Regions from separate parts of the Streptomyces sp. NPDC048560 genome, predicted to be linked through region 1. Evidence: riboswitches for the same ligand, from Rfam matches in the RefSeq annotation. Region 1 holds a riboswitch; each other region holds the start of a gene.

Region 1 (3,498 bases):
TCTTCTCGCGCATCGACAGGGCGTCGATCATCGCTTCGGCGCGGTCACCGATGCCGCGCTTGGGCACGTTCAGGATGCGGCGCAGCGGAACGGTGTCCTCGGGGTTGGCGAGGACCCGCAGGTAGGCCAGGACGTCGCGGACCTCCTTGCGCTCGTAGAAGCGCACACCGCCGACGACCTTGTAGGGAAGTCCGACGCGGATGAAGATCTCTTCGAAGACACGGGACTGCGCGTTCGTACGGTAGAAGACGGCGACGTCGCCCGCCTTGGCGTCACCCGCGTCGGTGAGCCGGTCGATCTCGTCGGCGATGAACTGCGCCTCGTCGTGCTCGGTGTCGGCGACGTACCCCGTGATCCGGGCGCCGCTGCCGGCGTTCGTCCAGAGGTTCTTGGGGCGGCGGCTCTCGTTGCGCTCGATCACCGCGTTGGCCGCGGACAGGATCGTCTGCGTGGAGCGGTAGTTCTGCTCCAGCATGATCGTGGTGGCGTCCGGATAGTCCTCCTCGAACTGGAGGATGTTGCGGATGGTCGCGCCCCGGAAGGCGTAGATCGACTGGTCCGCGTCACCGACGACACACAGCTCGGCGGGCGCCTCGGCCTCACCTGCCGGGCCGACGAGCTCCCGTACGAGCGTGTACTGCGCGTGGTTGGTGTCCTGGTACTCGTCGACCAGCACGTGCCGGAAGCGGCGGCGGTAGTGCTCGGCGACGTCGGGGAACGCCTGGAGCAGATGCACCGTCGTCATGATGATGTCGTCGAAGTCCAGGGCGTTGGCCTCGCGCAGCCGTGCCTGGTAGAGCGCGTAGGCCTGGGCGAGGGTCTTCTCGAAGCCGTCGGCCGCCTGCCCGGCGAAGGTCTCCTCGTCGATCAGCTCGTTCTTGAGATTCGAGACCTTGGCCGTGAACGCCTTGGGGGGATACCGCTTCGGGTCGAGGTCCAGATCGCGGCAGACGAGCGCCATCAGCCGCTTGGAGTCCGCGGCGTCGTAGATCGAGAACGACGAGGTGAAGCCGAGACGCTTGGACTCGCGCCGCAGGATGCGTACGCACGCGCTGTGGAAGGTCATGACCCACATGGCGTTGGCACGCGGTCCGACGAGCTGCTCGACGCGCTCCTTCATCTCGCCCGCGGCCTTGTTGGTGAAGGTGATCGCCAGGATCTGGCCGGGATGCACCCCGCGCTCGGCCAGCAGGTGGGCGATCCGGTGGGTGAGCACCCGGGTCTTGCCCGATCCGGCACCGGCGACGATGAGCAGCGGCGAACCGGCGTGCACCACGGCGGCGCGCTGCTCGGTGTTCAGCCCGTCGAGCAGCGCCGCGGCGTCGATGACCGGACGGGGCGCTCCGTCGCGGTAGTACCCCTCGCGGGGCGGCGGGGGCGCGTCGAAGACGCCCTCGAAGAGACCCTCCGGCACCGCTTCGGGTGCGTGGTCCTCGGGAGGCGGCGGGGGCCCTTCCTCCGAGTTCTGGAGGCCGGTCAGGAAGCTGTCGTCAAAGAGGCTGCTCATCGCTTGACGAGTCTAGGCGGCCCCACTGACACCCCGGGGCCGCATTCCGCAGGACGGCCCCCCGGCCGTGCGCGTACGGAGACGGTCCGGCCACACCCCGTGAGGCGGGAGGAGCCCGCTCCGGCTCCGTACATACCGATTTCCCCAAGGTCACGAACATGTATCGGGCATATCGAACATCAACCTTCACAGGGACGCCACGGGTTGGCTAGCGTGCTCCGACGGGTGGCCCGTACCCCCTTGAGGCGAACCACGCCGAGCGGACACCCACGCCGAATCCGGGCTGCCCGCAGGGGCATTCGGAACCGGGGACCCACACGCAGCACCGGGGTGAATCGGTCCACAACCCTCACTTGGACCGTAGGGCAGCCTTCCGTTCCGCCCGAACCCGACAGCTAACCCGGTAGGCGGTCCACGGAAGGAGATGCCGGCCTTGGCGTCGCATCGCAAAGCGCGCACCCGTTTGCGCACCACCTCACCCGGCGTCGGAATCACGACGGCGGCGCTCGCCTCTGTGACTCTGCTCTCCACGCAGACCGCGACGGCCGCGCCCGCCGCACCCCGCCCCAGCATCGAGGACGTCCAGAAGAAGGTCGACGACCTCTACCGGCAGGCAGGCACGGCCACCCAGCAGTACAACAAGGCGAAGTCCGCGTCCACGGACCAGCGCGCGAAGGTCGACGGGCTCCTCGACGCGGCGGCCGAGCGGGCGGAGAAGCTGAACGAGACGCGCCGTGAGCTGGGCCAGTTCGCGGCGGCGCAGTACCGCAGCGGCGCTGTCGCCCCGACGGCGACGTTCTTCCTCGCGGAGGACCCGCAGTCGTACTTCGACCAGGACCAGCTGATGGCGCGCATGACGAGCCAGCAGCAGAAGACGGTCTCGGACTTCCGTACGCAGCAGAGCGAGGCGGCGGAGAAGCGCGCCGAGGCCACCAAGAGCCTGGAGACGCTCACCGAGGCGCAGACCACGCTGCGCACCAGCAAGCAACAGGTGCAGGAGAAGCTGACCGAGGCGCGCACCCTGCTGTCCGAGCTGACCGCCGAGGAGAAGGCGCGGCTCGCGGAGCTGGAGCGCGAGAAGGAGGCGGAGGCCAGGCGCAAGGCGCAGGAGCTGGCCCGCCAGCAGGCCGCCGCGGCGGAGGCCGAGCGCCAGGCGCAGGAGGAGGCGGCGGCGAAGGAAGCCGCCGAGGACGCCGCGCAGGAGCCCGCCCAGCCGGACACCGGTACGGACACGGGCACGGGCAGCGGTGCGGACGCGGACAGCAGCTACGCGGCGAAGGCGGACAAGGTCCTGGCGTTCGCGGCGGCCCAGATCGGCAAGCCGTACGTCTGGGGAGCGACGGGCCCCTCCTCGTACGACTGCTCGGGGCTGACGCAGGCGGCGTGGAAGGCGGCGGGCGTCGATCTGCCGCGTACCACCTGGGACCAGGTCGAGGTCGGCACCCGGGTGGCCACCGCGGATCTGCAGCCGGGTGACCTGGTGTTCTTCTACGACGACATCAGCCACGTCGGCATCTACAAGGGCGACGGCATGATGATCCACGCGCCGAAGCCGGGTGCGAACGTGCGCGAGGAGTCGATCTACTACATGCCGATCTACGGCAGCGTGCGGCCGGCCTAGCGGCCGGGGGAGACCTTCCCGGCGGCCGGACGGGCCCGACAGGAGCGCCCGTCCGGCCGCCGGACCGCACCGGGACTCAGGTCCAGAGCGTGGCGATGAAGATGTTGGCGACCGTCAGACCGCCGACCGCCGCGAACTCGCCCCTGCCCGCCCTCTCCTCGTCCCGCCTGACGTAGACGAGCGCGAGGATCACGACCAGGATCAGCAGCTTGACGCCGATCTTGATGTTGTTCACCGTCCGGTCGTCGGCCTGGTTGAGGCCCACCAGCGCGACTCCCGTGATCAGCATGGTCAGCGCACCGTGCAGCATGGCCGGTACGAATCGGGCGGTGCCCGGCCCCATCGCCTTCACCTGGGTCAGGAAACCGCC
Region 2 (3,498 bases), on a different contig from region 1:
CTCCGCGCCCCTGGTGGCCGGGCCGGTCCGGACGGCGCAGCCGGTGCGCCGCGATCGCCCGCTCGGCGTGCTGGACCGCCAGCGCCCTGGCCCGGTCGGCGTCACCGCGGGCGACCGCGTCCACGATCGCACCGTGCTCGGCCCAGGACTCCGCGGGGCGTACGGGCTGCTCGACCGCGTACATCCAGGCGATCTTGTGCCGGAGCTGGGTGAGCAGCGCGATGAGGCCGGGGCTGCCCGAGGCCTGCGCGAGCGTCTCGTGGAACCAGCCCCCCAGGGAGCGCAGATCCTCGCCCTCGCCCCGCCGAACCCGCTCCTGCCCCAGCCTGACCAGGCCTCGGAGCACCTTGAGGTGCGCCTCGGTGCGCCGCTGGGCGGCCCGCGCCGCACCGAGCGGCTCCAGCAGCATCCGGACCTCCAGGAGATCGGCGGCCTCCTGCTCGGTGGGCTCGGCCACGCACGCGCCGGCATGGCGGCGCGTGACGACGAACCCCTCCGACTCGAGTGTGCGCAGGGCTTCGCGCACCGGGACGCGCGAAACCCCGTAACGACGCGCGAGCAACTCCTCGGTGAGGCGGCTGCCGCGATCGAAGACACCGGAGACGATGTCGTCACGGATTGCCGTGCATACCGAATGCGCGGGAATGCGCATGTCCGAACCTCCGCCTTAATCCCCGCGAAACGCGGCCGATCGACGCCTGTTCTGTGACTCTATTGCAATGAGGCCGAATTTCCGACGGCAGAGCGGAAGCCGGGGATATCTTCTGGCCACGGAAGGCTTCGGCGGAGAGGCTGGAGAGCCCCGGGCGATACGCCGAAGGCCCCGGCGGGAAGCCGGGGCCTTCGGGAAGCACTGCGGAGCGGAGTGCGGGTCAGACGTTCACCCCGTGCGAGCGCAGGTACGCGACGGGGTCCATGTCGGAGCCGTACTCGGGGGTGGTCCGGGCCTCGAAGTGGAGGTGCGGCCCGGTGGAGTTGCCGGTCGAGCCGGAGATGCCTATCTGCTGCCCCGAGGTGACGCTCTGGCCGACGGAGACGCCGATCGAGGAGAGGTGGCCGTACTGGGTGTACGTGCCGTCCGTCATCCGGAGCACGATGTTGTTGCCGTAGGCCCCGCCCCAGCCGGCCTCGACGACCGTGCCGGCGCCGACGGCGACGACGGAGGAGCCGGACGCGGCGCGGAAGTCGACACCCGAGTGGCTGCCGGAGGACCAGAGCGCGCCGCCGGACTTGTAGCCGGTGGTGACGTAGGAACCGGCGACCGGAAGGTGGAAGGAGGTCAGACGCTTGCGCTCGGCCGCTCGGGCGGCGCGGGCCTCGGCCTCGCGGATCTCGGCGGCACGGGCCTTCGCCTTGCGCTCGGCCTCGGCCTTCGCCTTCGCCCTGGCCTCCGCCTTGGCCTTGGCCTCGGCGACAGCCTTCGCCTTGGCCTTCGCGGCGGCCTCGGCCTGCTGCTCCTGGGCCTTCGCCTGGGCGGCGATCTGGTCGGCGAGGGTGCCTTCGATGGCGATGACCTGGGTCAGGCCGGTGTCGCTGACGGTACGGGCCTCGTCGGCCGCGAGGGCCGGGGAGGCCATCCCGCCGATGACGCCTGTGGTGGCCAGAGCCGCGATGCCGGCGACATGAGCGCTCCTGCGCGTCAGACGGCTCGGGGCACGGTGCTTCCCGGTGGCACGGGTGAACGCCATTGAGGGGCTGATCCTTTCCTTCCTTCTCGCCTACCGGGTTAGCTGACGGGTTCGGAGCAGGAAGGTCTCCTACGGGCCCCCGCACCCCCGAAGGAGCGCGGACGTCCGATTCACCCCAGGGACTTCGTGGGTCCCCGGCTCCCCAGGCTCGCGCCTGACGGGGACTCGGCGATGGCTGCCCGGCGCCACGGGTGCGGCATACACATGACGGACAGCCGAGCCGACGCTAAACGGGGCCACTTTCAATCACCAAACGGACAGGCTGATTTGTAGTACATCCCACAGGGCAGATAGGCGGTCTCCCCATCAAAGACGGACAAAAAGACGGGACCCCGAGGGCGAGTTGCCCATCGGGGTCCCTTTTGTGCTCTTTTGTGTGTACGTCGGATGGCGGACCGGTCGTCAGCCGCTGACGACCGACACCTCCCCGATTCCCAGTGCGCGGACAGGCTCCGCGATCTGGGAGGCGTCGCCGACGAGCACCGTGACCAGGCGGTCCACCGGGAACGCGTTGACCACCGCGGCCGTCGCCTCGACCGTGCCGGTCTCGGCCAGGCGCGCGTACAGCTGGGCCTGGTAGTCGTCCGGGAGGTGCTGCTCGACCTGGTCGGCGAGGGTGCCCGCCACGGAGGCCGCCGTCTCGAACTTCAGCGGGGCGACGCCCACGAGGTTCTGCACGGCCGTCTCGCGCTCCGCGTCGGTCAGCCCCTCGGCCGCCAGGGTCCGCAGGACCTTCCAGAGGTCGTCCAGCGCGGGCCCCGTGGACTCCGTGTCCACCGAGCCGCTGATGGCGAGCATCGCCGCCCCGGTGCGCCCCGAGGGGGAACCCGGGCCGGTGGAACGCAGCACCTGCCCGAAGGCGCGTACGCCGTAGGTGTAGCCCTTCTCCTCGCGCAGGACGCGGTCCAGACGCGAGGTGAGGGTTCCGCCGAGGCAGTACGTGCCGAGGACCTGGGCGGGCCAGACACTGTCGTGCCGGTCGGCGCCGATGCGGCCGATCAGCAGCTGCGTCTGCACCGCGCCGGGACGGTCCACGATCACCACACGGCCGCGGTCGTCCGCGGTGATGGGCGGGACCGGGCGGGGCTCGGCGGAGTTGCCCGACCAGTCACCGACGGTCTCGGCGAGGAGCGCGTCCACGTCGACACCGGTCAGGTCACCGACGATGACCAGAGTCGCGGTGGACGGACGGACGTGCGCGTCGTAGAAGGCGCGCACGGCCGCGGCGTCGATACGCGCCACCGTCTCCTCGGTGCCCTGCCGCGGACGCGACATGCGCGCCGTGGCCGGGAAGAGCTCCTTGGAGAGCTGCTTGGCCGCCTTGCGGGCCGGGTTGGCCTGCTCGTGCGGGATCTCGTCGAGGCGGTTGCCCACGAGGCGCTCGATCTCGCTCTCGGAGAACGCGGGCGCCCGCAGCGCTTCGGCGATCAGTCCGAGCGCCTTGGTCAGCCGGGAGACCGGGACCTCCAGGGAGACCCGGACGCCGGGGTGGTCGGCGTGTGCGTCGAGCGTCGCGCCGCAGCGCTCCAGCTCGGCGGCGAACTCCTCGGCGGAACGCTTGTCCGTGCCCTCGGACAGCGCGCGGGACATGATCGTCGCCACGCCGTCGAGGCCCTCGGGCTCCGCGTCCAGCGGAGCGTCCAGGAAGATCTCCACCGCGACCACCTGCTGGCCAGGGCGGTGGCAGCGCAGCACCGTGAGGCCGTTGGGCAGGGCGCCACGCTCGGGTGCGGGGAAGGCCCAGGGCCTGGCCACGCCCGCGGTCGGCTGCGGGTGGTACTCCATCGCTACTCCAGTCACAGCGGCGTCG
Region 3 (3,498 bases), on a different contig from region 1:
TCCTCTGCGCACCGGAGTCCGGCTGACGGCGTCGGTGGCGCGGAGTGGTCATGAGTCCGCCGGGAATGCCGTAGAGTTGGTCTCACGACGCGGGGTGGAGCAGCTCGGTAGCTCGCTGGGCTCATAACCCAGAGGTCGCAGGTTCAAATCCTGTCCCCGCTACTGAAGGACCGGGCCCGGCACGCACACAGCGTGCCGGGCCCGAGTCGTTTCCCTGGTCCGGCGGGCCGACGGCCCGCTCGGCCCGATGACAGCCACCGATGACACCGTGTGATGATCCCGCCCGCATTCGCGGACAGTGCGTGACCGGGATGCGGAAAGCACTTCCGCGTGCTCCCCCCTTTGGCCGATGAGGAGTCGCCGCCCGGCGCGGCGCCGGTCAGCCTGGGTGGGGCGCGGTACCGTCCGCAACCGTAGGCGGACCCGGGCAGGAGAACACAGGTGGGGAAGCGCGACGCAGGGCGAGGCGGGGCTCCCCGAGAGGTCCGGGCCCGTCGGCTCGTCCGCGTGCTGCCCGCACTGATGATCGTGGGCGGGGCGCTCTTCGACCTCACCACGCCGCCCACCTTCACGCCCGTCCCGCTCTTCGTGGCGGCTCCCCTGATCGCCGCGCCGTTCTTCTCGCGGGCGAGCACGGTCCGTACGGGCATCGCCGCCGTCGTCGTCATGGCGCTGCTGGACCTGTTCACCCGCTCGCTCGGGCAGGTCGAGCCCGTCATCGAACTGATCACCGTCGTCACCGCCGGGCTGCTCGCCCTGTTCATCAACGGTGTCGTCCGGCGGAGCAACGAGCAGTTGGCGTCGGCCCGGGTCATCGCGGAGACCGCCATGCGGGCGGTGCTGCCGACACCGGCCGACCGGATCGGCGGGCTCCACGTGGCGGCACGTTACGAGGCCGCCCAGGCGGACGAGTTCGTCGGCGGCGACCTGTTCGCGGTCGCGGACACCCCGTACGGGGTGCGGCTGGTGGTCGGGGATGTACGGGGCAAAGGGCTTGACGCGGTCGGCGCGGTGGCGGTGGTCATCGGGGCGTTCCGGGAGGCGGCCGAGCAGGAGCGCTCGCTGGAGGGCGTCGCGCAGCGCCTGGAGCGGGCGCTGGCACGGGAGGGCACGCGGCGTGGCGGGCTCGACGCGATGGAAGGCTTCATCACCGCCGCACTCGCCGAGATCCCGCCCGGGGCGGGGCTGGTGCGGCTCGTCAACAGGGGCCATCCCGAGCCGATCCTGCTGCACGCGGACGGGAGGCTGGACGTGCTCACGTCGGCATCGCCCGCCCTGCCGCTGGGGATGGACCTTGGTGTCTGGCCCGACCGGTCGGACGAGTGGCCGCTGCCCGCGGGGACGACGCTGCTGATGTTCACGGACGGCCTCTCCGAGGCGCGGGACACGTCCGGGGCCTTCTACGATCCGGCGGCCCGGCTCCGGGGCCGGATCTTCCCCGGGCCCGAGGAGCTGCTGTCCGCGCTCACCGACGACGTACGTCTGCACACGGGCGGCCTGTCCACGGACGACATGGCGCTGCTCGCGGTCGGCCGGCCGGCCGAGGGGCAGCCCGAGCGGCGCAGGACCGTGAAGATCGTGGGCCGGGGGAAGTCCGGGGGGCCGGAACAGGCCACTGACTGACAGTCGTCGGCAGCCGGCGCACCGACGGTTCGCGGCGGCACCACGGACCGTGATCGAAGGGTGCCCCTCCGCATAACATTTGACGCAACGTCAGAAATCAGGTGTCGGGTGAGGGGTGTTCAACTCGCCCGATTGCACCCGGTTGTATCCCGGTAAGTCCGGGCCGAAGCCGCGAACGATCACTCGGAACAGCTTGGTATCGGACCCGTCTGTCTATTAACGTTCGATAACGCAGCGCGGTCGTCCCAGTCGTCGCAAGAGGCGACACCGTGCGCGAGCGCCGAATTCCGCAAGGGAACCGGGGAACCACCTACATGGGGTGAATCGAGCCACCTGTGTCTCGCGAGAGACAGAGCGGCCCGTAGGAGACCTTCCTGCTCCGAACCCGTCAGCTAACCCGGTAGGCGAGAAGGAAGGAAAGGAGTGCGCCCACGTGGCGTCCAACAAGCCTGCCCCCGAGGCCCCGTCACCCTTCGGTACCGAAACGCTCGGTGCCCAGGACAGGACCTGGGAGGAATGGAATCCCACCGAGGAGTCCATCCGGCCCGTTCGCGGCAGGCACCGCGTAGCCAAGCAGCGCGGTCTCGCTCGTAGCTCCACCGTCCTCGGGGTCGGCGTCATAGCGGCAGTCGGTGCGGGTGGCATGGCCACCGCTCAGGGCAAGCCGCCGGTCTCCATCTCCATTCCCGATTCCATCGCGGACAATCTCCCCGACGCCAAGTCCCTTCCCGGCGTGGGCTCCCTTATGTCCGACGACGCCGACGGATCCGACGCGAAGAACACCGCGACGATGTCCGCGTCCTCCCCGCTCACCACCGCCGGCATCACCACCGCCGAGGCGGAGCAGGGCGCTACGGACGCCGGAGAGGCGCTGCGCAACCGGATCCTCCAGCAGGCCGAGCAGCAGCAGGCCAGCGCCGACGCCGAGGCCATGGCCGCCCAGGAGAAGGCGGCCGCCGAGAAGGCCGCCGCCGAGGCCCAGGCCCAGCAGAGCGAGGCCGAGGCAAAGGCCGCCGCCGAGAAGAAGGCGGCCGAAGAGGAGGCCGCGCGCAAGGCGGAGGCCGAGCGGCTCGCCAAGCTGGCCGCCAGCTACACCCTGCCGGTCTCCTCCTATACGATCACCGCGACGTTCGGCCAGGCCGGCTCCATGTGGTCCTCCGGCCAGCACACCGGCCTCGACTTCGCGACGCAGGCGGGCGCACCGATCAAGGCCGTGCACGGCGGGACCGTCACCTCGGCCGGCTGGCACACCTCGTACGGCTACCACACCGTCATCGAGCTCGACAACGGTATGGAAGTCACCTACAGCCACCAGTCGTCGATGAACGTCACCGCGGGCCAGAAGGTCAACACCGGCGACATCATCGGCCGCGCCGGGTCGACCGGTAACTCCAGCGGCGTGCACCTCCACCTGGAGGTCCACACCGAGAGCGGCGCCGGCATCGACCCGATGAGCTGGCTGCGCAGCAAGGGCCTCACGCTCTGAGACCCGCGTCCTGAGGTAACGCGTCCCCTTTCCCCGGACGCACCTGGACCCCGGCAGCCCTGACGCACACCCCCCGACGTCAGGGCTGCCGGTTCTTCGTTTTTCGGGGCGCTGTCGTGCCGGTAACAGGAATAGCGCGGTTCGGCGGCGGGGTTGAACCACCCATGACCTCACTCCGTACGCTCGGCTCCTCCGGCCTCCGGGTCTTCCCCCTCGCCCTCGGCGGCAACGTCTTCGGCTGGACGGCCGACGAGGCGCAGTCCTTCGCAGTGCTCGACGCCTACGCCGCGGCCGGCGGCAACTTCGTCGACACCGCCGACTCGTACTCGGCCTGGGCCCCGGGCAACGAGGGCGGCGAATCGGAGACCGTCGTCGGCAAGTGGCTCGCC

What was found. Region 1 has a riboswitch for cyclic di-AMP ahead of AB0C82_RS04210 (NlpC/P60 family protein). Riboswitches for the same ligand answer to the same signal wherever they lie in the genome.
Positions count from the first base shown of each region.
Region 2: linked by a shared signal. The riboswitch ahead of AB0C82_RS09600 (M23 family metallopeptidase) and the one ahead of AB0C82_RS04210 (NlpC/P60 family protein) in region 1 are both predicted to bind cyclic di-AMP.
Region 3: linked by a shared signal. The riboswitch ahead of AB0C82_RS21290 (M23 family metallopeptidase) and the one ahead of AB0C82_RS04210 (NlpC/P60 family protein) in region 1 are both predicted to bind cyclic di-AMP.

Region 1 is NZ_JBEZIJ010000001.1:954,261-957,758, forward strand. It holds gene pcrA (DNA helicase PcrA) at 1-1,507, opposite strand, end outside; cyclic di-AMP (ydaO/yuaA leader) riboswitch at 1,768-1,933, shown strand; gene AB0C82_RS04210 (NlpC/P60 family protein) at 1,932-3,128, shown strand; gene AB0C82_RS04215 (hypothetical protein) at 3,205-3,498, opposite strand, start outside.
Region 2 is NZ_JBEZIJ010000002.1:636,018-639,515, forward strand. It holds gene AB0C82_RS09595 (GntR family transcriptional regulator) at 1-652, opposite strand, end outside; gene AB0C82_RS09600 (M23 family metallopeptidase) at 873-1,688, opposite strand; cyclic di-AMP (ydaO/yuaA leader) riboswitch at 1,702-1,869, opposite strand; gene AB0C82_RS09605 (pitrilysin family protein) at 2,091-3,473, opposite strand.
Region 3 is NZ_JBEZIJ010000008.1:18,843-22,340, reverse strand. It holds gene AB0C82_RS21305 (sulfite oxidase) at 1-26, shown strand, start outside; tRNA gene AB0C82_RS21300 (tRNA-Met) at 89-162, shown strand; gene AB0C82_RS21295 (PP2C family protein-serine/threonine phosphatase) at 442-1,623, shown strand; cyclic di-AMP (ydaO/yuaA leader) riboswitch at 1,892-2,045, shown strand; gene AB0C82_RS21290 (M23 family metallopeptidase) at 2,057-3,109, shown strand; gene AB0C82_RS21285 (aldo/keto reductase) at 3,274-3,498, shown strand, end outside.